One region of the Micromonospora sp. NBC_00617 genome, then DNA from elsewhere that is predicted to be linked to it. Evidence: riboswitches for the same ligand, from Rfam matches in the RefSeq annotation. Region 1 holds a riboswitch; each other region holds the start of a gene.

Region 1 (9,450 bases):
CCGTCTGCGCCCCGCCAGGTCAGATTTCTCCCACCCGGCGTGCAGCGTATTGCCAGGAATCGGTGCTGAACTGGAGAGGCGTCCGAGGAGAGGGGCTGGGCATGGGCTGGTTCAACCGGCGGTCACGGGGCACCGAGGCGACCCCGACGAAGCTGGACCGCGAGGCCACCCGGGACGACCTCGCCGCGCTGGAGTCGTTCGTCGCCAGCCGCCGGGGGGTGGAGTTCTACCTGGAACCGGAGACCACCGCTACCGACACCACGGTGGTGGCGATCGCCCACGACGGCGAATGGATCCGTCGCCGCACCGGCACACCCCGCGCGGCGGGCGCCATCGCCCGCAAGCACGCGGTGCCGCTGTACGAGGCGGCCCGCACCGGCTACCCGGAGCGGATGCGCGTGTGGAACCGGGCCCACCCGGAGCGGCACGCCCGCTGAGCCGCCGGCCTCTTGTCCCGGTCAGGCTGCCGCGCGTGCCAGGGACCGCTCGACGAGCGTGAGGATGTCCGGCAGTAGCAGTTCGTTGCCGCCGACCGTGGCGGTCGCGCGGGTGCTGTGGGCAGTGCCATCGAGGTCGACCACCTGAGCGCCAGCCTCCCGAGCGATCACCACACCGGCGGCGGTGTCCCACGGTTTGTTGTTGAGCATGATGAATGCGTCGACCCTGCCCTGAGCCAACCACGCGAGATCGATCGCGGCGGAGCCGTGCATGCGTATCCGCTGGACCTGCCCGGTGAGTTCCTCGGTAATGGCGAGTCGATCGGCGTTCTTCCGGCTGGCATCGGCGCCGACGGCGTAGTCGCCGATGGCGATGACGGCGTCCCTCAGGTCACTGACTCGGCTGGCGCCGATGCGGTCGTTGTTGGCGTATGCGCCGTGTCCCTCGGCGGCGTGGTAGCGGGTGCCGAGGAACGGCAGGTCGATGACGCCGAGGACGGACCGGGTGCGGTGGACGAGACCGAGCGAGATCGCGCACAGCGGTGAGCCGTGGATGAAATTGACGGTCCCGTCCACCGGGTCGAGGGCCCACGTGAGTGTGCTGGTGTTGCCGCTGCTGCCGTACTCCTCGCCGAGGAACCCTATGTCGGGTGCCTTCGCGGCCAGATGCTCGCGAACCTGTCGCTCGATGGTGTAGTCCAACTCGGAGGCCATGTCACGGTCGTCCTTGAAGGTGAGAGCACCGGGCTGGAGAGTCCGCATCAGGCCACGCGCCAGGTCGACGGCCTCGTGTGCAAGCGGAAGGAGATCGGCGTAGTCGTTCATAGCTGGCGGCTGCGCTCCCAGAGCGAGGTGAAAATATCGTCGAATACCGCGTACAGGCCGGAGGTCTGCGCGGTGCGTTCGATCACCATCGTCGGGCAATCGACGCCGCGCATTCGCGGCAGATAGTGCTGGACGATGCAGAGCCGGTCGTCGATCAGGAGGACGTTGGCACGGATCGACTCGTCGTACACGCGGACGGCGAGGCGGTCACGCACGCCCGGCGCGAGCTGGGTGCGGATCCGGCGCGTCAGGTTCTGAATGTTGAGTTCGGTGAGCGCGCTGAGATGCCCCGGCACAACTCGATCTCGTCGGCGAGTTCTATGGTCACTCCCTCGCGCTGGCCCTCTATCTCGCGTCCTGCATGAACGAGGCGATCCACGACCAGTTCAACCTGGGCGGTCACCCCGACCTCGCCGAGATGCACGCGCGCTTCCTGGGCTGGCTGTCTCTGACTCGTCGACCCCGCCACTGTCGGCCGATCGGTGAACTTCGCCAGCAGGACCTCTGATCGCAATATGTCAATTGATGGTGGCCGTTGGCGTGCGGAGGGGTGGCGTTGACCGGCGGCCGACCGGTGTGGCAGCATTCGCGGCCTGACGGCAGTGAAGGAAGTCGGTGCGAATCCGACGCGGTCCCGCCACTGTCACCGGGGAGCGATCCCCCCTCGTGAGTCACGGCCGTGTGTCTGCGGTTGGAAGGCCGGGGGAGAGCATCGATCCGGAAGCCAGGATACTTCGGCCGTCGGGACGTACCCCAGGGCGTGGACACCCGAGGAGGACCCGATGACGCTTGGCGTCTCCATCATCGACGGCTGCTGCCGTCTTCCGCACCGCGGCCGTGCCGTCGCCGCGATCGGCATCGACTCCGTTCACCGCTGAGTTCCGGACCGCGCCGCCCGTCGCTCCCGGCCGCAGGCCGCTGAGCCGGCCGGACCGCGGCCTCCGCTGAACCCTGCGCCCATCCCACGTCGCCAGGCCGCTCTCGCGAGCGTGCCGACGTTACCGTCCGGAGCCTGCCGTGCGCGTTCTGCTGCTCTCCACCGCCGACACCGACCTGCTGGCCGCCCGCGCCAGTGACGCCGACTACCGGCTCGCCAACCCGGCGCGGGTGGCGGCCGACGAGGTGCCCGCCCTGCTCGACGGGGTCGACCTCGCCGTCGTACGCCTGCTCGGGGGTCGGCAGGCGTGGCCGGACGGCCTCGCCGCGGTGCTGGCCAGCGGCGTGCCGACGGTCGTGCTCGGCGGTGAGGCGGTGCCCGACGCGGAGCTGATGGCGGTCTCCACGGTGCCGTCCGGAGTGGTCACCCAGGCGTTGGCGTACCTGGTGGAGGGCGGGCCGGACAACCTCGGGCATCTGGCCCGGTTCCTCTGCGACACGGTGCTGCTCACCGGCGAGGGGTTCGCCCCGCCCGCGCCCACCCCGGCGTACGGCGTGCACGGCGACCACCCGACCGACCCGCAGCGGCCCACGGTGGGGATCGTCTTCTACCGGGCGCACGCCCTCGCTGGCAACACCGCCTTCGTCGACGTCCTGGCCGAGGCCGTGCGGGAGGCCGGGGGCAACCCGCTGCCGATCTTCTGCGGCTCCCTGCGGGGCCTGACCACGGGCGCGGGCCCGCTCGGGCTGTTCGCCCGCTGTGACGCGCTGCTGGTCACCGTGCTCGCGGCCGGCGGCGCGGTCGCCGCCCACGCGTCCGGAGGTGGCGACGAGGACGCGTGGGACGTCGGCGCGCTCGCCGCCCTGGACGTGCCCGTCATCCAGGCGCTCTGCCTGACCAGCACCCGGGAGCAGTGGGCCGGCAGCGACGCCGGGCTATCCCCATTGGACGCGGCGATGCAGGTGGCCATCCCCGAGTTCGACGGCCGGATCGTCACCGTGCCGTTCTCGTTCAAGCGGATCGACGCCGACGGCCTCTCGGTCTACGCCGCCGACCCGGAGCGGGCCGCCCGGGTGGCCGGCATCGCGGTGCGGCACGCCCGGCTGCGGTACGTGCCCAACGCCGACAAGCGGGTCGCCGTGGTGCTCAGCTCGTACCCCACCAAGCACTCCCGGGTCGGCAACGCCGTCGGGCTGGACACCCCCGTCTCGGCGGTCCGGCTGCTCGCCGCGCTGGCCGAGGCGGGTTACCACCTGGGTGACGCGCCGCCACCCGACGACGGCGACGCGCTGATCCACGCCCTGATCGCCGCCGGTGGGCACGACGTGGAGTGGCTCACCCCGGAGCAGTTGGCCGCCGCCGAGGCGCGGGTGCCCGGGCAGACGTACCGGCGGTGGTTCGAGGCGGCGCCGGCCGAGCTGCGCGAGCGGATGCGGGAGCACTGGGGTGAGCCGCCCGGCGAGTTGTACACCGACGGTGGCGACATCGTGCTCGCCGGGCTGCGCTTCGGCAACGTGGTGCTGCTGATCCAGCCGCCGCGCGGCTTCGGGGAGAACCCGATCGCCATCTACCACGACCCGGACCTGCCGCCGAGCCACCACTACCTGGCCGCGTACCGCTGGCTGGCCGCGTCGGTCGCGGACGGCGGGTTCGGCGCGGACGCCGTGGTGCACCTGGGCAAGCACGGAACCCTGGAGTGGCTGCCCGGCAAGGGCCTCGGCCTGGCGGCCGACTGCGCGCCCGACGCGGTCCTCGGTGACCTGCCGCTGGTCTACCCGTTCATCGTCAACGACCCCGGCGAGGGCACCCAGGCCAAGCGGCGCGCGCACGCCGTGGTGATCGACCACCTGGTGCCGCCGATGGCCCGCGCCGAGACCTACGGCGACCTGGCCAAACTGGAGCAACTGCTCGACGAGTACGCCACCGTGCAGGCCCTCGACCCGGCCAAGGTGCCGACCGTGCGGGCCCAGATCTGGGACCTGGTCCGTGCCGCCGAGCTGCACCACGACCTGCACGCCGAGGCGATGCCCGACGCCGACGACTTCGACGACTTCGTGCTGCACCTCGACGGGTACCTCTGCGAGGTCAAGGACGTGCAGATCCGCGACGGGCTGCACATCCTCGCCGACGCGCCGACCGGCGAACCCCGGGTCAACCTGGTGCTCGCCGTGCTGCGCGCCCCGCAGATCTGGGGCGGCGCCCACGCCCTGCCCGGCCTGCGGCAGGCGCTCGCCGCCGCGTACGGCCTCGACGAGCGGGAGCTGCTCGCGTCGCCCGGGCGGCGGATCGTCCTGCCCACGGCGCTGACCGACGCGGTGGACGGGCCCGCCGCCACGGCCGCCGACGCCGTCGACCTGATCGAGGGCCTCGCGCGGCGGCTGGTCGTCGGCATGGAAACCCTGGACTGGGCGGCGGATGCGGTCGACGCGGTGGTCGCGGAGGTGACCGGGCAACCGATCCCGGACGTCGCCGCGGTGCTGCGCTTCGCGGCCACCGAACTGGTGCCCCGGCTGGCGCGCACCACCGACGAGCTGACCCACACCCTCGGGGCCCTCGACGGGCGGTTCGTGCCGCCCGGACCGTCCGGTTCACCCACCCGGGGCCTGGTCAACGTGCTGCCCACCGGCCGCAACTTCTACTCCGTCGACCCCAAGGCCATCCCCAGCCGCAACGCCTGGGACGTCGGGGTGGCCCTCGCGGACTCGCTGCTCGCCCGGCACCTCGCCGACACCGGCACGTACCCCCGATCGGTGGGGTTGACCGTGTGGGGCACCAGCGCCATGCGCACCCAGGGCGACGACATCGCCGAGGTGCTCGCGCTGCTGGGCTGCCGCCCGGTCTGGGACGACCGGTCCCGGCGGGTCACCGGCGTCGAGGTGGTGCCGACCGCCGAGCTGGGCCGGCCGCGCGTCGACGTGACCGTGCGCATCTCCGGCTTCTTCCGCGACGCGTTCCCGCACGTCGTGGCGCTGCTCGACGACGCCGTGCGGCGGGTCGCCGCGCTCGACGAGCCGCACGACGACAACTACGTGCGGGCGCACGTCGCCGCCGACCTCGCCGAGCACGGTGACGAGCGGCGGGCCACCGCCCGGATCTTCGGCTCCAAGCCTGGGGCGTACGGCGCGGGCCTGCTGCCGCTGATCGACGCCCGGACCTGGCGCAGCGACGCCGACCTGGCCGAGGTGTACGCGGTGTGGGGCGGCTACGCGTACGGCCGGGGCCTGGACGGGCGGGAGGCGCGCGCCGACATGGAACGCTCCTTCGCCCGGATCGCGGTGGCGGTGAAGAACCAGGACACCCGCGAGCACGACATCGTCGACTCGGACGACTACTTCCAGTACCACGGCGGGATGGTGGCGATGGTCCGTCACCTCACCGGCACGTCACCGCAGGCGTACGTGGGTGACTCGGCGATGCCGCACGACGTGCGCACCCGCACGCTGGGCGAGGAGACCCGGCGGGTGTTCCGGGCCCGGGTGGTCAACCCGAAGTGGATCGCCGCGATGCGCCGACACGGCTACAAGGGCGCGTTCGAGCTGGCGGCCACCGTGGACTACCTGTTCGGCTACGACGCCACCGCCGGCGTGGTCGACGACTGGATGTACGAGCACCTGGCCGCCGCGTACCTGTTCGACGACACGACCCGGGAGTTCCTGGAGCAGTCCAACCCGTGGGCGCTGCGTGGCATCACCGAGCGGCTGCTGGAGGCCGCCGACCGGGGGCTGTGGGCCAAGCCGGAGCCGGCCACCCTGGACCGACTCCGGGACACGTACCTGGCCAGCGAGGGCGACCTGGAGGACCGAGCATGATCACCTACCCGTTCAGCGCGGTGCTCGGCATGGCCGACATGCGGTTGGCGCTGCTGCTCAACGCCGTCTCCCCGGCGATCGGCGGGGTCCTCGTGCGCGGCGAGAAGGGCACCGCCAAGTCCACCGCCGTGCGGGCTCTCGCCGCGTTGCTGCCCCCGGTCCGCCACGTCGCCGGCTGTCGCTTCGGCTGTGCTCCCGCCGAGCCGGACCCGGGCTGCCCGGACGGGCCGCACCCGGCCGACGCCATCGCCGAGACCCGTCCGGCCCGTCTCGTGGAGTTGCCGGTCGGCGCCGCCGAGGACCGGGTCGTCGGTTCGCTCGACCTGGAGAAGGCCCTCGGTGCGGGGGTACGCGCCTTCGAACCGGGCCTGCTCGCCGCCGCGCACCGGGGCGTCCTCTACGTCGACGAGGTCAACCTGCTGCACGACCACCTCGTCGACCTGCTGCTCGACGCCGCGGCGATGGGCCGCAGCCACGTTGAGCGCGAGGGTGTCTCGGTCAGCCACGCGGCCCGCTTCCTGCTGGTCGGCACCATGAACCCGGAGGAGGGGGAGCTGCGCCCGCAGCTGCTCGACCGGTTCGGGCTCACCGTCGAGGTGGGTGCCAGCCGGGATCCGCAGGTGCGGGTCGAGGTGGTGCGTCGCCGACTCGCCGCCGACGCCGACCCGGCGGGCTTCGCCGCCCGGTGGGCCGACGCCGATGCCCAGGTCGCCGCCCAGGTGGCCGCCGCCCGCAGCCGGCTTCCCGGGGTACGCCTTCCGGACGCCGCGCTGCGGCAGATCGCCGAGGTGTGCGCCGCGTTCGACGTGGACGGCATGCGCGCCGACATCGTCACCGCCCGTACCGCTCTCGCCCACGCCGCCTGGCACGGACGGGACCGGGTCACCATCGACGACGTACGGGTCGCCGCCCGCCTAGCCCTGCCGCACCGCCGCCGCCGTGACCCGTTCGACACGCCGGGCCTGGATGAGAAGCGCCTCGACGAGGCGTTGCAGCGTGCCCAGGACGCCCACCCCGACGACCCGGACGACGAGGGTGGCCCGCACGACGGTGGCCCCGCTGGATCGCGCCCCGACGGCTCGGACGGTGGCGGCCCGGGCGGTGGGCGCGGCGGCCCGGACGACGGCGGCTCTGACCGTCGTGGCCCGGACGGCGGTGGTCCGCAGGGCGGTGGCGGCGGCGCCGACCGCAGCGGCCCCGACGGTGGCAGCTCCGACGGCAGTGGCGACCCTGTTGACCAGGGCGAATCCGGCGCGGCCGAGCGCTCGGGAGCAGGTGCCGACGCCGGTCCGGACGGGCGCGTCGAGTCGCCGAACGGGCGGGACGACGGATCGTCCTCGACCGACGACTGGGGCGGGCGCCGTCGGAGCGCCGGGGCGCAGGCCGGCGACGACGACCCGACCCGGCAGTGGGGCTCCGGTGGACAGGGTCAGTCGGTGGCCGTACCCCGAGGTGGTCTGCGGGCCCGGTTGCTCACCGCGCCCGGCGTCGGTGACGGCGTGCCCGGGCGGCGGTCGCGCGCCCGCACCGGGCGGGGACGCACCACCGGCGCCCGGGTGCCGGCCGCTCGGGTCGGCGCGCTGCACCTGCCGGCCACGATTCGCGCCGCCGCGCCACACCAGGCGGCCCGGGGGAGGCTGACCGGCCCGCTGCGACTGCGCCCGGACGACGTGCGCGAGGCGGTCCGGGAGGGGCGGGAGGGCAACCTCGTGCTGTTCGTGGTGGACGCCAGCGGGTCGATGGGCGCCCGGCAGCGGATGACCGCCGTGAAGGACGCGGTCCTCGCGCTGCTCACCGACGCCTACCAGCGGCGGGACAAGGTCGCGGTGATGGCCTTCCGGGCCAGCGGTGCGCGGACGCTGCTGCCGGCCACCTCGTCGGTGCTGGCCGCCTCGACACGGCTGGCCGAGCTGCCCACCGGTGGTCGGACGCCGCTGGCCGAGGGCCTGCTCGCCGCCGCCGACCTGCTGCGGCTGGAGCGCCGACGTGACCCGAAGCGCCGCCCCCTGGTCCTCATCGTCACCGACGGCAGAGCCACGGCGGGCACCCGCCCCCTGGACCGGGCGGCCGGAGCGGCGGCGGTCCTCGCGGCAACGGGCGCCCCCTGCGTCGTCGTGGACTGCGAGTCCGGCCCGATCCGCCTGAACCTCGCCCGCCGCCTGGCCACCCAGCTGAACGCCCCGCTACACACCCTGACCACCCTCACCCAGCCCCACTCCCACCGCCGCGATCTTGCAGTTCCTGTCGCGACATGAAGGGACGAACTGCGCATATGACCAACAGAAACTGCAAGATCGCGGGAGTGCCCGCCGGACGGGGGACGGACTGATGCCGCAGGGACAGCCGAGCGTGGTGCCTGCTGACGGGTTGACGACCCGGCAGCGACGGCACCGGCCACTGCTGATCGTCCACACCGGACAGATGAAGGGGAAGTCGACCGCTGCCTTCGGGTTGGCGTTACGGGCGTGGACCGCCGGCCTGCCGGTCGGGGTGTTCCAGTTCGTCAAGAGCGCCAAGTGGCGGGTGGGGGAGGAGAACGCCTTCCGGGCGCTCGGCGAGGTGCACGAGCGTACCGGCCAGGGCGCACCGGTCACCTGGCACAAGATGGGCGAGGGCTGGTCCTGGATCCAGCGCGGCGGCGAGGCCGACCACGCCGCCGACGCCCTGGAGGGCTGGCGGCAGATCCAGCGCGACCTGGCCGCCCAGCGGTACGGGCTGTACGTGCTGGACGAGTTCACCTATCCGATGAAGTGGGGCTGGGTGGACGTCGACGAGGTGGTCGCCACCCTGGCCGACCGCCCCGGCTTCCAGCACGTCGTCATCACCGGCCGGGACGCCGACCCGCGCCTGATCGCCGCCGCCGACCTGGTGGCCGAGCTGACCAAGGTCAAGCACCCGATGGACGCCGGCCAGAAGGGCCAGAAGGGCATCGAGTGGTGAGCGTTCCCTGGGCGCTGCCCCGAGTGGTCGTCGCCGCGCCGGCCAGTGGCCACGGCAAGACCACCGTCGCCACCGGTCTGCTCGCCGCGCTGCGCCGTCGCGGCCTGACGGTCAGCCCGCACAAGGTCGGCCCGGACTACATCGACCCCGGCTACCACGCCCTCGCCGCCGGGCGGCCGGGCCGGAACCTCGATCCGTTCCTGGTCGGGGCCGAACGGATCGCCGGTCTGCTGCGCCACGGCGCGAGCGTCCCGACGCCCGCCGACATCGCCGTGGTGGAGGGTGTGATGGGCCTGCACGACGGCGCGGTGGGCCGACGCGACTTCGCCTCCACCGCACACGTCGCCCGCCTCCTCGACGCGCCAGTGCTGCTGGTTCTGGACACCACCGCGCAGGGGCGCTCGGCCGCCGCGCTGACCCTCGGCATGGCCGCCTTCGACCCGGCGGTCCGCATCGGCGGGGTGATCCTCAACCGGGTCGGCTCGCCCCGGCACGAGACGCTGCTGCGCGACGCCCTCACCGAGGTGGGCGTACCGGTGCTCGGGGCGGTCACCCGCGCCGC
Region 2 (9,450 bases), 810 kb from region 1:
TGCTTCTTGGCGAAGTCGGCCTTGGCCTTCTCCACGTACTGGGCGGAGCTGGCCTCGCCGGACTTCCAGTCCCAGACGACCAACTTCTTGTCCGAGCCTCCGGACGATGAACCCGAACCTGTCGCGCTTCCACAGCCAGTCAGGGCCAGCCCTGCAACGAGGACCGCGGACCACACTGCTCGTTGCTTCATCGTTGCTCACCTTCATATGGGGAGTGGCCGAGGGACCGGCCGTCGATGCAAGATTGACGAGAACGTAACTCGTATGACGTCTGACGTCAACGGTTGCCCGTACACTGGGGCGGACTCGTGGGCCCGCTCCCGCGGCTACGCGGAGGTGAACGTGACGACATCGAACCAGTCGACCGTCAACGGGGCGGCGGCACCGACCTGGGCCCGTCGCCCGACCAATCTGGCTCAGGCGATCACCGCCGAGCTGGTGACCCGGATCGTTCAGGAAGTCCACCCCTCGGGCACGCCGCTGCCCCCCGAGCCGGTGCTCTGCGAGACCTTCTCCGTGAGCCGGACGGTCATCCGGGAAGCGGTGAAGATCCTGCAGGAGAAGGGCCTCGTGCAGGTCCGTCAGGGCAGCGGAACGCTGGTCACCCCGCCCTCGGCGTGGGACATGCTCGACGAGCTCGTCCTCGCGGCGACCATCGCCGAGGACGACACCCTGGCGATCCTCGACGACCTGGTGGTCACCCGGCGGGTGCTGGAGTCCGACATGGCCAACGTGGCCGCCCGACTCGCCGGCGAGGAGACCGTCGACCGGCTGCGAGCCCTGGTGAACCGGATGGACGAGCTGGTGGACGACCACGTCACCTACCAGGAGCACGACCGCGCCTTTCACGACACGGTCATGCAGGCGTCGGGCAACCGCATCGCCCGGGGCGTCGTCCGGTCCCTGGAGAGCCAGGTCGTCAACACCGCGCGCTACATGGGCCAGCCGGAGCGGGCCATGTGCGTGGCATCGAACCAGGGGCACCGGCGCATCTACGAGCGCATCGCCGCCCACGACCCCGAGGGCGCCGCGCAGGCGATGTTCACGCACATCACCGAGGCGTGGCTCGTCCGGCGCAGGGGGCCGGGCAGCCCGACGCGGCTACAGCGCTGACGGCCCGGCGCCGCGGCGCTGACGACCCGGTCGCCGGGCGTTAGCGACCCCGGTCCGACCGGCCCGCGACGGCGGCGCGGAAATCCAGATTCGTCCATCGCTTGAGAATGTTAGCGATAACAGACTACCCTCGGGCCGCAGAGGCGAAGGGCACGCTTCACCGCTCCATTCGATCCGCCGAGGTCGATGGAGTCGCGCATGACCAACGCCCGCTGGTGGGTGTCCGGGCCTCCCTCAGGGACGTTGACCACCGCCGTCGACAACGGCGGGCCGCCGCGCGCGGGAGCCATGGTGGACACCCGATCCCTCCTGCCGCTCTCGCGGCACGGCCACCACCGAGGCCCCGAAGCGACCCGCGACGACACGCGGGACCCGCCAGCGAGAGCGGCGAACCGTGCCCCGCCCGTCGTGACCCACCCTGGAGGTACCGATGCACCCCGCACCGCCACCACTGACGAAGAACCGGCTCCGGCGCAGCGTCGCATTGCTCGTGAGCCTGCTGCTCATCTCGACGCTGGCGCCGGCCACGGCCGCCCACGCGGACAACCCCATCGTCCAGCACATCTACACCGCCGACCCTGCTCCCCTGGTGCACGACGGGCGGGTCTACCTCTACACCGGGCACGACGAGGACGGCTCCACGTACTTCACCATGAAGGACTGGCGGGTGTGGTCGTCGGCCGACATGGTCAACTGGACCGACCACGGCTCGCCCCTGAGCCTGAGCACCTTCAGCTGGGCGAGCGCCAACGCGTGGGCCGGCCAGGTCGTCGCCCGCAACGGCAAGTTCTACTGGTACGTGCCGGTGACCGCCCGGGCGACCAATTCAATGGCCATCGGCGTCGCGGTCTCCGACAGCCCCACCGGGCCGTTCCGGGACGCCATCGGCCGTCCGCTGGTGGGCAACGGCGAGATCGACCCCACCGTCTTCATCGACGACGACGGCCAGGCCTACCTGTACTGGGGCAACCCGAACCTGTGGTACGTCCGGCTGAACGCGGACATGATCTCCTACAGCGGCAGCGCCACCAAGATCCCGCTCACCACCGCCGGGTTCGGCACCCGGACGGGGAACACGAGCCGGCCGACCCTCTACGAAGAGGGCCCGTGGGTTTACAAGCGCAACGGCATCTACTACAACGTGTTCGCGGCGGAGTGCTGCTCCGAGTTCATCGGTTACTCGACCGCTACCGGCCCGACCGGCCCCTGGACCTACCGCGGGACGGTCATGCCCCGCCAGGGCGCGAGCTTCACCAACCACCCCGGCGTCATCGACTTCAACGGCGGCTCGTACTTCTTCTACCACAACGGAGCGTTGCCCGGCGGCAGCGGCTACACCCGCTCGGTGGCCGTGGAGAAGTTCACCTACAACACCAACGGCACCATCCCGACGATCAACATGACCACGACGGGCGCGCCCCAGATCGGCACCCTCAACCCGTACGTGCGGCAGGAGGCCGAGACCATCGCCTGGGGCTCCGGCATCGAGACCGAGCCGGCCAGCGAGGGCGGGATGAACGTCGGGTGGATCGAGAACGGGGACTACATCAAGGTCAAGGGCGTGGGCTTCGGTACGGGCGCGACGTCCTTCTCCGCCCGGGCCGCCTCGGCCACGTCCGGTGGCACGATCGAACTGCGCCTCGGTAGCCCCACCGGCACCCGGGTGGGCAGCTGCGCGGTGCCGGGCACCGGCGGGTGGCAGACCTGGCAGACCGTCTCCTGCCCGGTCAGCGGCGCCACCGGAACCCAGGACCTGTACCTGCGCTTCACCGGCGGCAGCGGCAACCTGTTCAACCTCAACTGGTGGCAGTTCCAGGCCGGCGGCACCATGACGCCCACCCCGACCCCCACCGCGACGCCGACGCCCACCCCGACGCCGACGCCCACTGCGACCCCCACCCCGACGCCCACTCCGACCCTCACCCCGACACCGACGGTCCCGGCTGGGCAGTCCTGCGCGGTGACCAACACCGTTGTCAACACGTGGCAGGGCGGATTCGAAGGACGGCTGACGGTCACCAACTCCGGGGCCTCGCCGCTCAACGGGTGGCGGGTCACCTTCACCCTCCCCAGTGGACAGACAGTGTCACAGGTCTGGAACGGCACCCTCACCCAGACGGGCAACCTGGTGACCGTCGCGAACGCCGCCTACAACGGGCAGCTCGCGCCGGCAACGTCCACCACCGCGGGCTACCTCAGCACGAGCGCCACCACCAGTCCTCCGACCATCACCCCGACCTGCTCGCCCGCCTAAGGGTCACCCCACCCCCAAGAACACCCCCACCCCGCCCCACCTCGCCCGCCGCCGACGTTGATCATGAAGTTGGTGCCCCTGATACGCCGATAGGGGAGCAACAACCTCCTGGTCGACGGGGTGGGGAGGGGGTGGGGTGGGGGTCCTCCTAGAAGTCGTCGTCGAAGGCCACCGCCCCGGTCACTCCCACCTGGTACGCCGACACCCGCCGCTCGAAGAAGTTGGACAGCTCCTGCACGTCCTGCAACTCCATGAAGGCGAACGGATTGGCGGACCCGTAGTGCGGGGCGATCCCGAGCTGGGTGAGACGGCGGTCGGCGACATGCTGGAGATACTCCCGCATGTCCGCGAGGGTGAGACCGGGCACGCCCTGGCCCACCAGGTCCTCGGCGAACTGGACCTCGCACTCGACGGCCTCGGTGAGCATCTGGCGAACCTGGTCGGCGAGATCGTCGTCGAACAGGTCTGGCTCCTCGGCGCGTACGGTGTCCACCACGTCGAACGCGAACGCCATGTGCATGGACTCGTCGCGAAAGACCCAGTTGGTGCCGGAGGCCAGGCCGTGCAGCAGGCCACGGGAGCGCAGGAAGTAGACGTACGCGAACGCGCCGTAGAAGAACAATCCCTCGATGCAGGCGGCGAAGCAGATGAGGTTGAGCAGGAACGCGCGCCTGTCGTCGGAGGTCCGCAGCTCCCGCAGCTCCCCCAACGAGTCGATCCAGCGGAAGCAGAACTCGGCCTTGCGGCGGATCGAGGGGATGTTCTCGATGGCGGCGAAGGCGGCGAACCGCTCGGTCTCGTCGGGCACGTACGTGTCGAGCAGGTTGAGGTAGAACTGGACGTGCACGGCCTCCTCGAACAGCTGCCGGGACAGGTAGAGGCGGCCCTCGGGGCTGTTGACGTGCTGGTAGAGGTTGAGCACCAGGTTGTTGGCGACGATCGTGTCGCCGGTGGCGAAGAACGCCACCAAGCGGCTGACCAGGTGCCGCTCGGCCGGCGACAGCTTGTCCAGGTCGGCGAGGTCGGCGTGCAGGTCGACCTCCTCGACCGTCCAGGTGTTGCGGATCGCGGCCCGGAACCGGTCGAAGAAGTGCGGGTAGCGCATCGGGCGGAGAGTGAGGTCCATCCCGGGGTCGAGCAGCATGTGCGTGGTCCTCGTGTCGGTGGTGGTGTCGGGAGCGGTCACTGGCACGCCTCGCACGACTCGGGGTTCTCCAGCGAGCAGGCGAGCGCCTCGGCGTCGACGGCGACGGCGAGGGGTGCGACGGCGATCGGTGCGACGGCGCTGACGGTGGCCTGCTGGATGCGGGTGGCCGGGCGCGAGCGTAGGTAGTAGGTGGTCTTCAGCCCGGTCTTCCAGGCGTACAGGTACATCGAGGAGAGCTTGCCGATGGTGGGCGAGGCAAGGAACAGGTTCAGCGACTGGGACTGGTCGATGAACGGCGCGCGGGCGGCCGCCAGGTCGATGAGCGCCCGCTGCGGCAGCTCCCACGCGGTGCGGAACAGCTCCCGCACGTCGGCCGGCAGCTCCGTGACGTCCTGCACCGACCCCTCCGCGCGCCGGATCGCCGAGCGGATCTGCTCGGTCCACAGGCCACGTGCCTTCAGCTCGCGGACCAGGGCCGTGTTGACCTGCAGGAACTCCCCGGACAGGGTCTCGCGCTTGAACAGGTTGGACACCTGCGGCTCGACGCACTCGTAACAGCCGGCGATCGAGGCGATGGTCGCGGTCGGCGCGACCGCCACCAGCAGGGAGTTGCGCAGCCCGTACGCCCCGACCCGCTGGCGCAGCGCGGCCCAGCGTGCGGTCTGCGTACCGTCGACACCCCACAGGTCGGGCTGGAGCTGGCCCCGCGCGGCCCGGGTCTGCGCGTACGCCGGATGCGCGCCGAAGTCGCGCGCCAGGTCGGCGGAGGTCTCCAGCGCGGTCAGGTACAGCTCCTCGCTGATCCGGGTGGACAGCTCCCGCGCGGCCGGCGAGTCGAACGGCAGCCGCAGCGCGAAGAACACGTCCTGCAGGCCCATCAGCCCGAGACCGACCGGCCGCCAACGGGGGTTGCTCGCCGCCGCCTGCGGTGTCGGGTAGTAGTTGATGTCGATGACCCGGTCGAGGAACGTTACAGCCGTCCGGACGGTGGCGCGTAGGCGCTCCCAGTCGATGCCGCCGTCGGTGACGTGGGCGGCGACGTTCACCGAGCCGAGGTTGCACACGGCGGTCTCGGCGTCGCTGGACACCTCGATGATCTCGGTGCACAGGTTGGACAGGTGCACCACGTTGCCCGGCTCGGCCGTCTGGTTGCACAGCCGGTTGGCCGCGTCCTTGAACGTCATCCAGCCGTTGCCGGTCTGGGCCAGGGTGCGCATCATCTTGCCGTACAGCTCCCGCGCCGGCAGTTGCCGCACGTAGCGGCCCTGCGCCTCGGCCGCCCGGTACGCGGCGTCGAACCGCTCACCCCACAGGTCGGGCAGCTCGGGCACCTCGTTCGGGTCGAACAGCGACCACACCTCGTCGGCCTCGACCCGGCGCATGAACTCGTCCGGGATCCAGTTGGCCAGGTTCAGGTTGTGCGTACGCCGGGCGTCCTCGCCGGTGTTGTCCCGCAGTTGCAGGAACTCCTCGATGTCCGGATGCCACGGCTCCAGGTAGACGCAGGCGGCGCCCTTGCGCCGGCCGCCCTGGTTGACCGCGGCGACGCTGGCGTCCAGGGTGCGCAGCCACGGCACGATCCCGTTGGACTGCCCGTTCGTGCCGCGGATCAGCGCGCCCCGGGAGCGGACCCGGGAGTACGCGATGCCGATGCCGCCGGCGAACTTGGACAGGTTGGCGACCTGGGCGTAGCGCTGGTAGATCGAGTCCAGCTCGTCGCGCGGCGAGTCGACGAGGTAGCACGAGGACATCTGGGTGTGCCGGGTGCCGGAGTTGAACAGCGTCGGTGAGCTGGGCAGGTAGGCCAGGCTGGACATGAGCCGGTAGAAGTCCACAGCCTCATCCGGCGTACGGGACAGACCGCAGGCCACCCGCAGCAGCCAGTACTGCGGGGTCTCCAGCACCAACCGGCTGGTGGGGTGGCGCAGCAGGTACCGGTCGTAGACCGTGCGCAGGCCGAAGTACTCGAATCGGCGGTCGCCGTCCGGGTCGATGGCGTGGTCGAGGGTCGCGGCGTGCGCGGCGACGAACGCGGCGGTGTCGTCACCGATCAGGCCCTCGGCGTGGCCGGCCCGGATCGCCGCGCTGAACGAGATGGCGCCCTGCCGGCGTACCTCCCGCTCGATGTGGCTGGCCAGCAGCCGGGCGGCGAGGCGCGAGTACTGCGGCTCCGTACCGATCATCTCGGCCGCGGTCTGGATGGTCAGCCGGTCCAGTTCGGCAGTCGTCGCGCCGTCGTACAGCCCGCTGATCGTGCGGGTCGCCACCCGCAGCGGGTCGACGTCGGGCAGGTCGTCGGCCCAGCGCTCGACAGTGGCGACGAGCATGCGCACGTCCGCCCGTTCGCTGCCGCCGTCGCGGGTTTGGACCTGCGGCGGCGTACGCCGGAGGGCCGTGTCGCCGCCGGCCGGGGTCACCTCGGTAACTGTCACCACTCACTCCTCGCGAGCTTGAGGACCTGAAGGCCCTCGGCGCGAGGAGGCAGACACCGGCGGACGCCACGCCGACGGGGCGCGGATCCGGAAGGCGTCGGCCGTCCCACGCGGCCTCGGACCACCGCCCACCCGGATGCGGGTACGCGGCGCGCTGGCAGGTCTTCGGACTCACGGGCACGACCGGGGTCTCCCGGTCACCTACCGGCCGTCGCTTCCCAGGCCAGATGGCGGCCCAGTGCTGATGACGGCTGTCGTTCCCACTCACCGCTGCGGGGCAGTCCCGGACTTCCACCGGGTTCCCTCTTGCCTCGGCCACCCTGGGTTGAGCGACCGAACCAGCTGCGGTCGACACCATATATAGGGGCGACCACGTTTGTCACACCCCACATGTCGGGGCCGGGCGTGTCGCGCTCATCCGTGATGGCCGTCGTCGATCCGCCAGCGCGCGCTGGCGAGGGAGCATCGGCGGCGTCGTGATCGGACCTCGCCGCCGGCTTGACCGAGGAGAACCGGCACCGATACGGTCGACCCACTATCTGCGGCGACGCGAGGGAAGCCGGTGAGAATCCGGCGCGGTCGCGCCACTGTGAGCGGTCCCCGACCCCGGGGGCCGCGAGCCAGGACGCTCGGTCGTCCGCAGCCTTGCGATGGGGACGCGTCATCCCCGAGGAGGTTCGTGCACGCATGTCCAGTTCCACGTCCAGCCAGCCGCTGGTGCACCCCGCTGCCCCGACCCGTCTCCTGTGGACGGTCCTGGCCACCGTCGCCGTGCTCACCCTGCTGGCCTATCTCGTCGCCTTCGACCAGGGCGCAGTCTCGCGCAGCGGGATGTACCTGCACGAGCTGATGCACGACGGCCGGCACCTGCTCGGTGTCCCGTGCCACTGACCGGCGCCGGCACCGCACCCACGTTCGTCACGGTTCTCCTGCGCGGGCTGCTCGCCGGCCTGGTGGCCGGCCTGCTCGCCGGAACGTTCGCCTACGTCGTCGGCGAACCTCACGTCGAGGCGGCCATCGCCATCGAGGAGGCGGCCGCACACGCTGAACCCACCACCGGTGGGCACCAGCACGACGAGGACGCTCTGGTCAGCAGAAACGGCCAGCGCGGGGGGCTGTTCCTGGCCACCGCCCTGTTCGGCGCCGCGATGGGCGGCCTGCTGGCCACCGCGTACGTCCTGCTGAGCCGGCGGCGACGCACGGTGGACGACGGGTGGTCCGGGCTGCTGCTGGCCGGCGGCGCGCTGCTCGGCGCGGTGATCGTGCCGTTCCTCAAGTACCCGCCGAACCCACCGGCGGTCGGCAACCCGGCCACCATCAACCAGCGCACGGTCACCTACCTGCTGCTGGTGGTCCTCGGCCTGGTGGCGGTCTGGTCCGGTTCGCTGGGCTACCGGTCGGTCGGCGAGCAGGCGCCGGTGTGGCTGCGCGCCGCCGCGGCGGTCGGCGGTTTCCTGCTGGTCACCGGCGTGGCCTACGTGGTGCTGCCGTCGTTCCAGGAGGTCCCGGGTGACTTCCCCGCCACGCTGCTGTGGAGCTTCCGGCTCGCCTCCCTCGGCACCCAGGTGGTGCTGTGGACCGGGATCGGCCTGCTCTTCGCCGCACTGATGCATCGGCGGCGCGCGGTCACCGACGTACGACTGGCCAGGTGAACGCCACCCGCCTGCGGCTGGTCGCCCACGGTCACACCGCCGCCCTGCGGCGGGCCCGGTTCGGCGGGGACGACGCACTGGACGAGGGTGGTCGCAGCGCCGCCCTCGCCCTGTCCCCCAGCCTGCTGGGCCGGCGGGCACCGGCGGGCGACACCGGCGCCTGCCTGTCCAGCCCAGCGACGGCGGCCGTCCAGACCGCGTATGCTCTCGGCCTCGTGCCCGCTGTGGAGACGACGCTGGCCGACTGCGACTACGGCGACTGGACCGGCCGGTCGCTGCAGGAGGTCGCCGGCGCGCAGCCCGAAGCGCTGCGCGAGTGGCTGTCCACCCCGGAAGCCGCGCCGCACGGGGGCGAATCCGTCACTGCCCTGCGCGAGCGCGTCGGCCGGTGGCTGGACGGACAGCGCGGCCTCGGCCGACGGGTCACGGCCGTCACCCACCCGCTCGTGATCCGGGTCGCGGTCGTGCACGCCCTGGGACTACCGCTGGTGACGTACCGGCAGTTGGATGTCGAGCCGTTGGCGATCGTCCGGCTCACCGACCACGGCCGACGGTGGCAGCTCCGGCTGAGCGCGCCCCCGGCGCCCGCGAGCCGGTGACGACTGTCGACCACGGCCCCTGTGGAGCTGCCCCAGATATGGGGCGGCATGGACGGACCCGTGCCCGGCCGGGATCGGATCGGTGGTCTCTGCCCGGCACTGGCATTGTCCGTCAGCACCGGCCTCGCCTGCGGATCGCGGGCGACGGCGGCGCGCATCCTCGCCGGCCGGCGGCGGGCGGCGGGGTCGCGGCGGGGCGGCGGGCGGCGGGGCAGTCGGCGGCGGGCGGCGGCATTGGCGTGCAGCGAACAGC
Region 3 (9,450 bases), 1.0 Mb from region 1:
CGTAGACGACCGCGAAGCGGGTCGCCGCCTGCCGGTCGGTGCCGACGATCCGGAACCGGTAGTCGGCGCGTACACCGGGCGGTTGGGACCGCTCCAGCGGTTGCAGGGTGTACCCGCCCGCGCTGATCGTCGTCCCGGTCGCCAGCGTCTCGCCGGTTGAGCCGTCACCCGGGTGGGTGTGGGGCCCGATCCCCGGCGCGTGTTGGTGCCCATCAGCGGCGGACACCGCCTGTCCCGAGGCCGGCGACCCGCCCAATGGCTGGCGTGCGGTGGTGGCGGCCGGGTTCTGGTCGGCGGTGCCGATGCGGGCCAGCCCGAATCCGGCCAGCAGTGCCAGCATCAGCCCACCGACGAGCAGCGCCAGGTGGGTGTTGCTCAGCCGGGATCCCGGTGCCATGGCGGCGACGTCCACATCGGACGATGATGCGGGGGCGACGAGCCTGGACGGCGACTTACCGTCGGTTCTGGCGAGGGGATCTGCCTCGCGATCGGTCGGAACCAGATCGACCGCGACACCCGTCCGGGCCACGACAGCCGCGTTGCCCTTGCGCGCCGCCGGTACGGTGCTGGGTCGCCGCTTGCCGTCGGTGGCGAGCCCATTGGCGCCTGTGGTCGTGCCGGTCATGCCGACGACGGACTTCTGTCCGGGACGAGCGCCGGTCTTGCCGCCGACGGTCTTGTGCCCGGAACGGCCACTGGGGCTGCGTCGGCCGGAGGTCGCCGGTGAGGTGCGGCTCCGGCCGGTGGGCCTTCCCCTGGAAACCAGGCGACGACGCCAAGCGATCAATCCGGCCACCGCTGCCACGGCCGCCGCCGCCAAGCCGGCCCAGACCGTCGCTCCGGGGCCGTCGTCGTCACTCGGCTCGACCGGGGGAGCCGCCGCCGGTGCGCTCGCCTGCTCGGCTGCTGTGGTCGGTACCGCAGACGCCTGCCCGGACGACTTGTGCTGCTCGGTGGCGGCCAGCAGCGCCGGGTCCGGCTGGTTCGTCGGCGGGCTCCACCCCTGCGGCGCGGCCGTCGCCCGCCCGCTGTAGCGGAAGGTCATCGTGCCTCGGACCGTGTCGCCGTCCGAGGCGATCGACAGGTAACTCACCGAGTACTGGCCCTTGGCGGGCAGATGCGCGAGGGCCACCACCGCCGGGAACCCCGTCGTGTACTCGCGTGGCTCGAACTGCCCATTGACCAGGAAGTACTCCCGTACCGGCTTGTCCAGTGGCTTCCGGGGCTGCCCCGCAGCGGTGAGTGGGAACGACAGCCGTCATCAGCACTGGGCCAGTGGCCTGGGAAGCGACGGCCAGTAGGAGACCGGCCAAGAGCCGGTCGGGCCCGCGAGTCCGAAGACCTGCCGGTGCCGCGTACACAACCGTGTGCGCTGCCGTCGGCCTCGCGGGTGGGCTGAACGGGTGACGTGCCGCGTGGTCTGCGCGGTCGCGTCCTCGTCAGCGTGCGCCCGCGATCCGGTGGTGTGGTTTCCCGAGGGACGGACTACCGCTGTGCACGACATCATCACGATCGCCGGTCGACCACCGTCGGCGTCGCACCTGACCCTGTCGCAGATCATGGATCAGCACCACACGAACCTGATGGGTACGGTGCGCGGCGGCCGGATCCTCAACCTCATCGACTCCGTTGCCGGGGTGGTCGCCGCCCGGCATTCCGATGGCCCGGCGGTGACCGCCGCGATCGACGAGACCGCGTTCCTGCGGGCGGTTCGGGTCGGCGACATCATGCACGTCGACGCGCATCACCTGGGCGGGCCGTAGCTCGATGGAGGTGGCCGTGAAGGTCACCGCGGACCGGTGGGACAGGGCGGTGCCGCCCACCGACGTGGCGACCGCCCACCTGGTCATGGTGGCCATCGACGATGACGGCCAGCCGCGTACGGTGCCGCCGTTGCTGCCGGAGACGGACGGGGACCGGCGTCGCTACCGGGAGGCGGAGATCCGCCGGGAGCACCGGTTGGCCCTGCGGCGGGCGCTGCTCGACGGCGCCGAGGAGGTCTGAGACCCGGCTCGGACTGTCCTCGAAGTGGACGTCGCACGGTTGTGCCTGGTAGGCAGGCGGGTGTGCGAATCGTCTCCCTGCTGCCGGCTGCCACGGACATCGTGGCCATGCTCGGCCTGACCGGGCACCTGGTCGGCCGTACGCACGAGTGTGACTGGCCGCCGGGCGACCTGGCCGACATCCCGGCCGTGACCGCGACTTCCCTGCCTGAGCCCTTGACAAGCCGGGAGATCTCGGCGGCGATCGCCGGCGACGCACACCGAGGATCGTCGCTGTACCAGCTCGACGCCGCCATGCTGGAGGAACTGAAGCCGGATCTGATCCTCACCCAGGACCTGTGCGACGTGTGCGCGGTCTCCTATCAGCGGGTCAACGACGCGGTCCGGATGATCGATCTCGACACCCGGGTGATGTCCCTGGAGGCCAGGACCATCACCGGGATCCTGGACTCGATTGACGCCGTAGCCGCGTTGACCGGCAGCGAGAGCAGGGCAGCGGAGATCCGTACGGACGCCGAGGCGCGTCTCGCCGCGCTGCCCGGGCCGGTGACCGGCGGGCCGACGGTGCTGTTCGTCGAGTGGCTCGATCCGCTGATGCCCGGCGGGCACTGGGTGCCGGAGCAGATCACCTACGCGGGTGGGCGGTCTCTGCTGCTCGGACCCGGAGCACACAGCACCCCGCACCGCTGGTCGGTGATCGCGGACCTGGCTCCCGACGTGGTGGTGTTCGGGCCGTGCGGGTTCACGCCCGAGCAAACAATCGACGAGCTGTCCGTGGCGGCCGCGCAGCCCGGCTGGGCGGACCTGCCCGCGGTTCGTAACCGGCAGGTGTGGGTGGTCGACGGGCCCGCCTACTTCAACCGGCCCGGTCCGAGAGTCGTCGACGGCGCGGAGATCCTCGCCGCCATCCTCACCGGACGGCCCGACTCCCGCGCTCGGCGAGCACCCGCCGAAGCCGGTTGACGCTGCCTGGCCTAGGTGTTCGGCGCATTGCCAAAGCCGCGGTAGGGCGGCGGCCTGCCGCCACCCCACCGCGTGCTCAGGTGAGCGTGCGGCGGATCGCGCCGGCGCCGGCCACGAGCCGGGTCAGGGCCCGTTCGACCTCCGGGTACCGGCGGGTCTTCAGGCCGCGGTCGGGTTGACCCGGAGCCGGCCGGCGGGCACTGCGGCGAAGGGCGTCGCCGACCTCCGTCTGCTCGGGTACGCGGGGAGAGTGGAAGTCGTACCTGACAGGCCCGACGCCACGGCGGTAGCCGGTGGTTCGCAGGTCGTCGAGATCTCCATCGTCGGCCGGGACGCCTCGATGCAGGTGACGTCGGCGCCGACGCCAACCTCGCCCAGGGCGGCCAGCCAGGCGTACGGCCCGTTCAGGTTGTTGACCTGGTGCGGCAGCCGCTGCGCGGTGCCGACTGAGCGGCCGGGCCGTTCCGACGCTCCTGTGACGAATTACGCCCCCGGCCGACAATCAAGGTCTTGTTGCACAATAATGGCAACAGCAATATTGAGGCAGTAGTGAGAGGACGTACCCCATGGCCGTGTACAACCTGCCCGACCTGCCCTACGACTACGGCGCACTCGAACCCGCCATGTCCGGCGAGATCCTGGAGCTGCACCACGACAAGCACCACGCCGCGTACGTCAAGGGCGCCAACGACGGGCTCGACCGGCTCGCCGAGGCCCGTGACAAGGGCGACTACGCGACGCTGGTCGGGTTGGAGAAGACGTTCGCGTTCAACCTGTCTGGGCACGTGCTGCACTCGATCTTCTGGAACAACCTGTCCCCGGACGGCGGTGACCGCCCCGACGGTGAGCTGGCGGCGGCGATCGACGAGCACTTCGGTTCATTCGACGGCTTCGCCGGTCAGTTGTCGGCGGCGACGAAGGGCGTGCAGGGCTCCGGGTGGGGTGTGCTGGCGTGGGAGCCGCTGAGTCAGCGGTTGATCGTGGAGCAGGTCTACGACCACCACGGCAACGTCGGGCAGGGGTCGACTCCGATCCTGGTGTTCGACGCGTGGGAGCACGCCTACTACCTGCAGTACCGCAACGTGCGCCCGGACTACGTGGACCGGCTGTGGAATCTGGTCAACTGGACCGACGTCACCGCCCGCTTCGACGCTGCCCGCGCTGCCACCCCGAAGATCTGACCCGGCGTGAGCGGCTACACCCCCGAGGCGGCCGAGATCGTCCAACGCGCCGCCGGGGTCATCGCGGCCAAACACCGCGGCGACCTCACTGGCGCCGAGGAGCTGATGTCGGCGTTCAGCTCCGAGCAGGCCCGTACCCTCGGCTTCTACCTGCTGGCCGACCTTGCCCTCGGCCTGGTCAGGGCGCAGAGCGGCCAGTCCATGGACGACCTGGTCCGGGAGCTATCCCTGCTGCTGGCCGACACCGCCCAGACGCCACCGGCCTAAGAGTCCGTCGGGTCCCGCCACCAAGCGGGGCCCGACGGACACCGTGACATTCCAGATGTCCCATGGGACGACCGCTCATGCACCCCAGGATCGATCATCCGGGCATGACGATCGCAACGCGACGCCGATCGCGCCGACGACCCAGGCCGGGCCCCACTCGCATAGGGCCGCAACTGGCCCGCGCGGTCATCGCCTCCCACCGCCGCAGCCACCTCCACCCGACCCGACCACTCGGCTGGGGCCGGGAGCCGGCGGCGCTGATCGTCACCGGCTGGCCGCCCGACGAGGTCACGTCGCCGGTCGAGTTCTTCACCCGCTGCTCGGCCAGCCTCCACCCTGGCGGGTGTGTGGCGGTGCTGCTGCCACACGGCGACGTCATCGCACCGGTCGACGTCGTCATCGCCGCCAAACGGGCCGGATTGACGTACCTGCAGCACATTGTGGCGGCCGACCGGCCGCCGCGACCCGGGCAGCGCACACAGCTTGACATCCACACCGACGTGCTCGTGCTGACTCACAGCACGATGGAAAACGGAGCTGTCGATGGCTGAGCCCCTGCCGGTCACGTCGGTGTGGTTGACCTGCCAACAGCCCGCCCGTGACCAGCGTCGAGGCCGCTACGTCCCGCAGACTTCCAGCCATCCAGGGGGAAGATGCTGCCGCACCTGGCCGCGCACGCGATCAGCTCGTACACCGCGCCGGGGGATCTGGTGTTCGATCCGATGTGCGGGTCCGGGACCACTCTGGTCGAGGCGATGCATCTTGATCGGCATGGGATCGGGATCGACATCGAGCCCCGGTTCACCGCGTTGGCCGCCGCCAACATCACCCTCGCCCGGTCGCAGGGCGCGGCCGGCACCGCGCAGGTGTTCACCGGTGACGCCACCAGGTTGTTGGACCTGGTGCCGGCGTCCGCGGTGGGGAGGGTGGCGCTCGTGCTCACCTCCCCGCCGTACGGGCGCGGGACGCACGGCCTGGTCCGGATGACGGACAACGGGGTACGCAAACGCAACCACCTGTACGGAGATCGGGAGTCCGGCAATCTCGCCTACGGCGGCTGGTCCCGACTGTTCGACGGGTTCGCCGCGATCCTGGCTGCCAGCTACCGGCTGCTGCGTCCCGGCGGGACCGTGGTCATCACCTGCCGGCCCGTACGCCGTCAACGCGACGACCTGATCGACCTGCCTGGCGAACTGCTCGCCGTCGCGCAGTCGGTCGGGCTGGTCCCGGTTCAGCGGTGCGCGGCGATGCTCGCTGCTGTCCGCGACGGGCAGATTGTGCACCGCGCGTCGATGTTCGGGCTCATGGCCGTCCGCAAGTCCCGGTCCGAGGGCCTGCCCGTACACCTGGTGGCGCATGAGGATGTGTTGGTCCTGCGGCGAGGGACAGTGCCGTAGGTATCCGCAAACCGCAGCGGAGACGTGCGGTCAAGCTCCTTGCTCGGAGGCTGCTCCTCGGGTTCCTGGCGGCGCCGGGGAGTCGGTGGCGTGAACGGGGGGAAGGGCAATCCCTGCCTCGGCGGCGGCAAGTTCGGAGCGGATCACTTCCAGCAGGCGGCCGATCCAGTTGCTGGCTCGTTCGCCGGCCGAGGACCAGTAGGAGTCGAAGTCGACGTAGACGATGTGGGCGTCGCCGCTGGCGAGCAGGGTCTGTGCCATCTGCGGGTGCTGGGTGTACTTGGCGCGCAGCAGCATGGCCATGACGGCCAGCCGGGCCGCGGCCCAGGGACTCTCGACAAGCCCTATTTTCCCTGATCAGAAGGCACTTCTTCGTTCTCCGCCCATACCTTGGACAGCCCTTAACGAAGGGCCGAGGCTAGCGCCAGCATCCGGATCTGCCGAGAAGCGGATACCGGATCAATCCGTTCGTGGGCGCTGGTTCGCGACGAGGGTCAGTAGGGCGGCATGCGTCTGCTCGTCTGCAGCCACAACCAGACCGCCCAGACCGGTGTGAATCGGCTGGCCGTCGATCCCGGTGACTACACAACCGGCTGCCTGGCAGAGGGCGATTCCCGCCGCGAAATGAACGCTGTTGGACAGGTGACCATCGGTGACGTAGGCGGCGCGGCGGCCAGCGGCGACCCAAGCCACGGCCAGGGTGGTGGAGACGACGCGAGGGCGGAACTGCTCGATGAATCCTTCGTCAGCGAGCATCCGGGCGGCCGAGAAGACTCCCTTGTTGGGAAACGGTGGGTCGAGATTGGCGTCGACCAGTCTCGACTCGGCCGACGGGGCAAGTCGCTGGTCCGAACCACCGCGACGCACGTACGCAGCGGCACCGTCAGTCCAGAACACCTCGTTCGTGAACGGGTCCGCGGAGGCGGCCACCGTGACCTGCCCACCGGCTCGCAGCGCCACATTCACCGAGGCCAGCATATTACGTACGGCATAATTCAACGTTCCGCACAACGGGTCGACCAGCCACATGCGATCGTTCTCGCCGTTGCCCGTGCGCCCGCTCTCCTCACCCAGCACGAGATCGTCCGGGCGCGCCGTACGTACCACATCGATGATGGCCTTCTCAGCCTCGATGTCGGCCGCGGTGGCGAAGTCACCTGCGGACTTCTGGAAGCGTGTCAGCGATGATCCGTAGTGCGAGCGGACGACCGCAGCCCCGGCTTCCGCCGCTTCGATGACCAAGTCTTGGTCGGTGATCGACATGCAGGGACCATAGATGTCCACCGCACCTCGAACGCGCGTGGGTCTCGACGGCCAGCGAGCCTCGATCAAGTATCCGGATCTGCCGCTGGCCGGGCGCGGTGCAGGCGTGTCCGTAGCGCTCGGTAGCCGCGCCGGGCACCGGCGCGCGCTTACGGTGTCAGATATGGCCGCCCGAACCCTGAGCACGCTTCCTCGACTGCCTGTCTCGATTCGGCGTCAGTGAGTTCTGATCGGTGGCGGCTGGCTGGATAGCGATTCCAGGTGGCGCCGGCGTGGGCGCGCTGGCGGGTGGGGGACTGTACAAATAACGGCTGATCGACCGATCAAGGGAGAGACGCCAGATGACGACCGTGCGCCAGGCGGACCTGTTCCCGTAGCTCTGTCAGGATCCGCTCGGTCACACCCCGCCTGTTCAGCCGTGTGAAGTGCGCGTACACGGTCTGCCACGGCGGGAAGTCGACGGGCAGGTACCGCCATGCGCACCCGGTGCGCACCACGTACAGGATGGCGTCGACGACGGCCCGGCGGGGATGCTTCTCCGGTCTGCCCATCCACTGCGGGGACGGCAGCATCGGCTCGATGATCTCCCACTCGGCGTCGGTCAGGTCAGAGGGGTACCGCCGCACTCGATCCATACCTGTCCATCGATCGAGCCAGGCTCATCGGTGGGACCCGCTGTGCGACACGCCCACCCAGCCACTACCCAAACGCGCACTCAGGTCTAAAGAGCAGGTGGTGTCACGCGGGATGAAGTCCTGTCGTGAGTGGGTCGGAGAAGATCCAGTTACAAGGTAGGGCGGGACGGGCTGGCGAGGCCACCCATTTTGTCCTGGTGACGAGCACTGAGTCGGCGGCCCAGGCGAACCCGGGCTGGCCGGCCGGTCGGGGCGCGACGGCGGCGACAGGCTGCCGGTACGCGTACACGGTGTGGTCGTAGCGTTCCAGCTTGGGCCGCTGGTGGGCGTTGATGGCGTCCTCGACCGCGAGCTCATGCGGTTGGAACTCCCCGGCGAGCGACCGCAGCTGCCCGGTGCTCGGCTGGTAGAGGCCGATCCAGGCCATCGCATCGTCCAGCTCCTGCAGGCAGCGGTAGATGTCGGCGAGGGTAGCCGGGGAGGCGTGGCGGCGGCCGTCGGCGTAGACAGCGCTGTCCACCATCCTGCCCCCGGTCGGCTCTGGCCGCTCGGCACCCGGCTCATGCTCGCCCAGGCGGCGTCCGAACCCTCCCGACTCCGCCGGCCACCTGCTGTCGCTCATCACCCTCCCGCAGGTCGTCCACCGCCCCGGCGCGGTGGTCCGCCTCCGATTCCCGTGGCCGCGCGGGTGAAACGCGACGCGCAGGGCAGGCACCCGAAAACGTCGGAGTACGCGAGCCGGGAGGTCGCATCACCCACGGGATTTATGGAGCAGGGCCTCGGATGACAGCCGGGACTCCGCCCGGGCCAGGTTGTGTGACTGTCAGCCGAGCGGGATGGCCCCGTGCAGGCGGAGTCCAGGTTGGCTATCGGTTCGGAACCCCGGTCAAGCCGGAGATTGCGATTCCCGACCGCACCTTGTAGCGCTTGTTGATCGAGATGAGGACCGCGGTCAACGGCTCCAGGTGACGCGCAAGACGAAGCGGGCCCGCATCGATCCCGGGCTTTCCGGTGACCGTGGCGGCTAGCTCGAGGACTTTGGCTTTCGCGGTGGCGTCGTCGCCGCAGACCAGAACATCCTCGTGGTCGAGCAGGTCAGCCCCGCTGATCAGGCTCACCGCGGACAGGTGGTGAAACGCCCCGACTACGTGTGCTTCGGGCGCCAGAGCCTGCGCCTTTTCGGCAGCCGAACTCGGGCCAAGATCCAAACCGTAGGGGCCGGCCTTGTCGAAGCCGAGCGGGTTCACGCAGTTCACGACGACCTTCCCGGCGAGATGGTCGCCCAACTCGGCAAGAAGTGCATCATGGCCGTCGTAGGGAACCGCAACGACGACGAGGTCGGCGATCTCGGCTGCCTTCACGTTGTCGGCACCTTCGAGAGACCCGCTCCCTGAGATCCGTAGCCGGAGCGCCTCGGCAGCCGCCGCGGCACGCTCTTTGGACCGGGAGCCGAGTACCACCCGGTGCCCAGCCTTCGCGAAGCGGTAGCCGAGCCCCTTTCCCTGCGGTCCCGTGCCTCCGATGATCGCGATCGTATCCATAGCTGACCTCCTCCTACACACTGCGAGTGAGCGGTAGCCGTGCGGTAGCTCGCCACCGCCGATGGCATCGCCTTCGTGGCGCTCCTGGTGGCCTTCGGCGCTGTTCGACGTTTCTCAACTCCGGGGCAGCGCGACCAGTCGACGGACGCAGCCGTACGCCGACCGGTGTCACGCGCCGATCAGACCCTGACGCCTTCGGT

The links. Region 1 has a riboswitch for cobalamin ahead of cobN (cobaltochelatase subunit CobN). Riboswitches for the same ligand answer to the same signal wherever they lie in the genome.
Region 2: linked by a shared signal. The riboswitch ahead of OG505_RS12760 (ribonucleoside-diphosphate reductase subunit alpha) and the one ahead of cobN (cobaltochelatase subunit CobN) in region 1 are both predicted to bind cobalamin.
Region 3: linked by a shared signal. The riboswitch ahead of OG505_RS13835 (acyl-CoA thioesterase) and the one ahead of cobN (cobaltochelatase subunit CobN) in region 1 are both predicted to bind cobalamin.

Annotation. Positions count from the first base shown of each region.
Region 1 covers NZ_CP107751.1:1,961,065-1,970,514, forward strand. The annotation lists gene OG505_RS08815 (hypothetical protein) at 102-437, shown strand; gene OG505_RS08820 (inositol monophosphatase family protein) at 459-1,262, opposite strand; gene OG505_RS08825 (DUF5919 domain-containing protein) at 1,259-1,558, opposite strand; gene OG505_RS08830 (hypothetical protein) at 1,624-1,770, shown strand; cobalamin riboswitch at 1,868-1,997, shown strand; gene cobN (cobaltochelatase subunit CobN) at 2,280-5,948, shown strand; gene OG505_RS08840 (VWA domain-containing protein) at 5,945-8,203, shown strand; gene cobO (cob(I)yrinic acid a,c-diamide adenosyltransferase) at 8,277-8,888, shown strand; gene OG505_RS08850 (cobyrinate a,c-diamide synthase) at 8,882-9,450, shown strand, end outside.
Region 2 covers NZ_CP107751.1:2,770,636-2,780,085, forward strand. The annotation lists gene OG505_RS12740 (ABC transporter substrate-binding protein) at 1-83, opposite strand, end outside; gene OG505_RS12745 (FadR/GntR family transcriptional regulator) at 343-1,113, shown strand; gene OG505_RS12750 (family 43 glycosylhydrolase) at 1,544-3,367, shown strand; gene OG505_RS12755 (ribonucleotide-diphosphate reductase subunit beta) at 3,516-4,511, opposite strand; gene OG505_RS12760 (ribonucleoside-diphosphate reductase subunit alpha) at 4,550-6,946, opposite strand; cobalamin riboswitch at 7,085-7,304, opposite strand; cobalamin riboswitch at 7,501-7,575, shown strand; gene OG505_RS12765 (CbtB domain-containing protein) at 7,634-7,837, shown strand; gene OG505_RS12770 (CbtA family protein) at 7,828-8,598, shown strand; gene OG505_RS12775 (histidine phosphatase family protein) at 8,595-9,197, shown strand.
Region 3 covers NZ_CP107751.1:3,008,934-3,018,383, reverse strand. The annotation lists gene OG505_RS13840 (copper resistance protein CopC) at 1-1,135, opposite strand, end outside; cobalamin riboswitch at 1,140-1,343, shown strand; partial or broken gene OG505_RS13835 (acyl-CoA thioesterase) at 1,560-2,004, shown strand; gene OG505_RS13830 (ABC transporter substrate-binding protein) at 2,067-2,966, shown strand; gene OG505_RS13825 (hypothetical protein) at 3,043-3,468, opposite strand; gene OG505_RS13820 (superoxide dismutase) at 3,533-4,147, shown strand; gene OG505_RS13815 (superoxide dismutase) at 4,154-4,414, shown strand; gene OG505_RS13810 (hypothetical protein) at 4,762-4,965, shown strand; gene OG505_RS13805 (TRM11 family SAM-dependent methyltransferase) at 5,068-5,811, shown strand; gene OG505_RS13800 (NADAR family protein) at 5,842-6,159, opposite strand; gene OG505_RS13795 (inositol monophosphatase family protein) at 6,271-7,074, opposite strand; gene OG505_RS13790 (transposase) at 7,398-7,709, opposite strand; gene OG505_RS13785 (hypothetical protein) at 7,813-8,331, opposite strand; gene npdG (NADPH-dependent F420 reductase) at 8,576-9,250, opposite strand; gene OG505_RS13775 (M20 family metallopeptidase) at 9,430-9,450, opposite strand, start outside.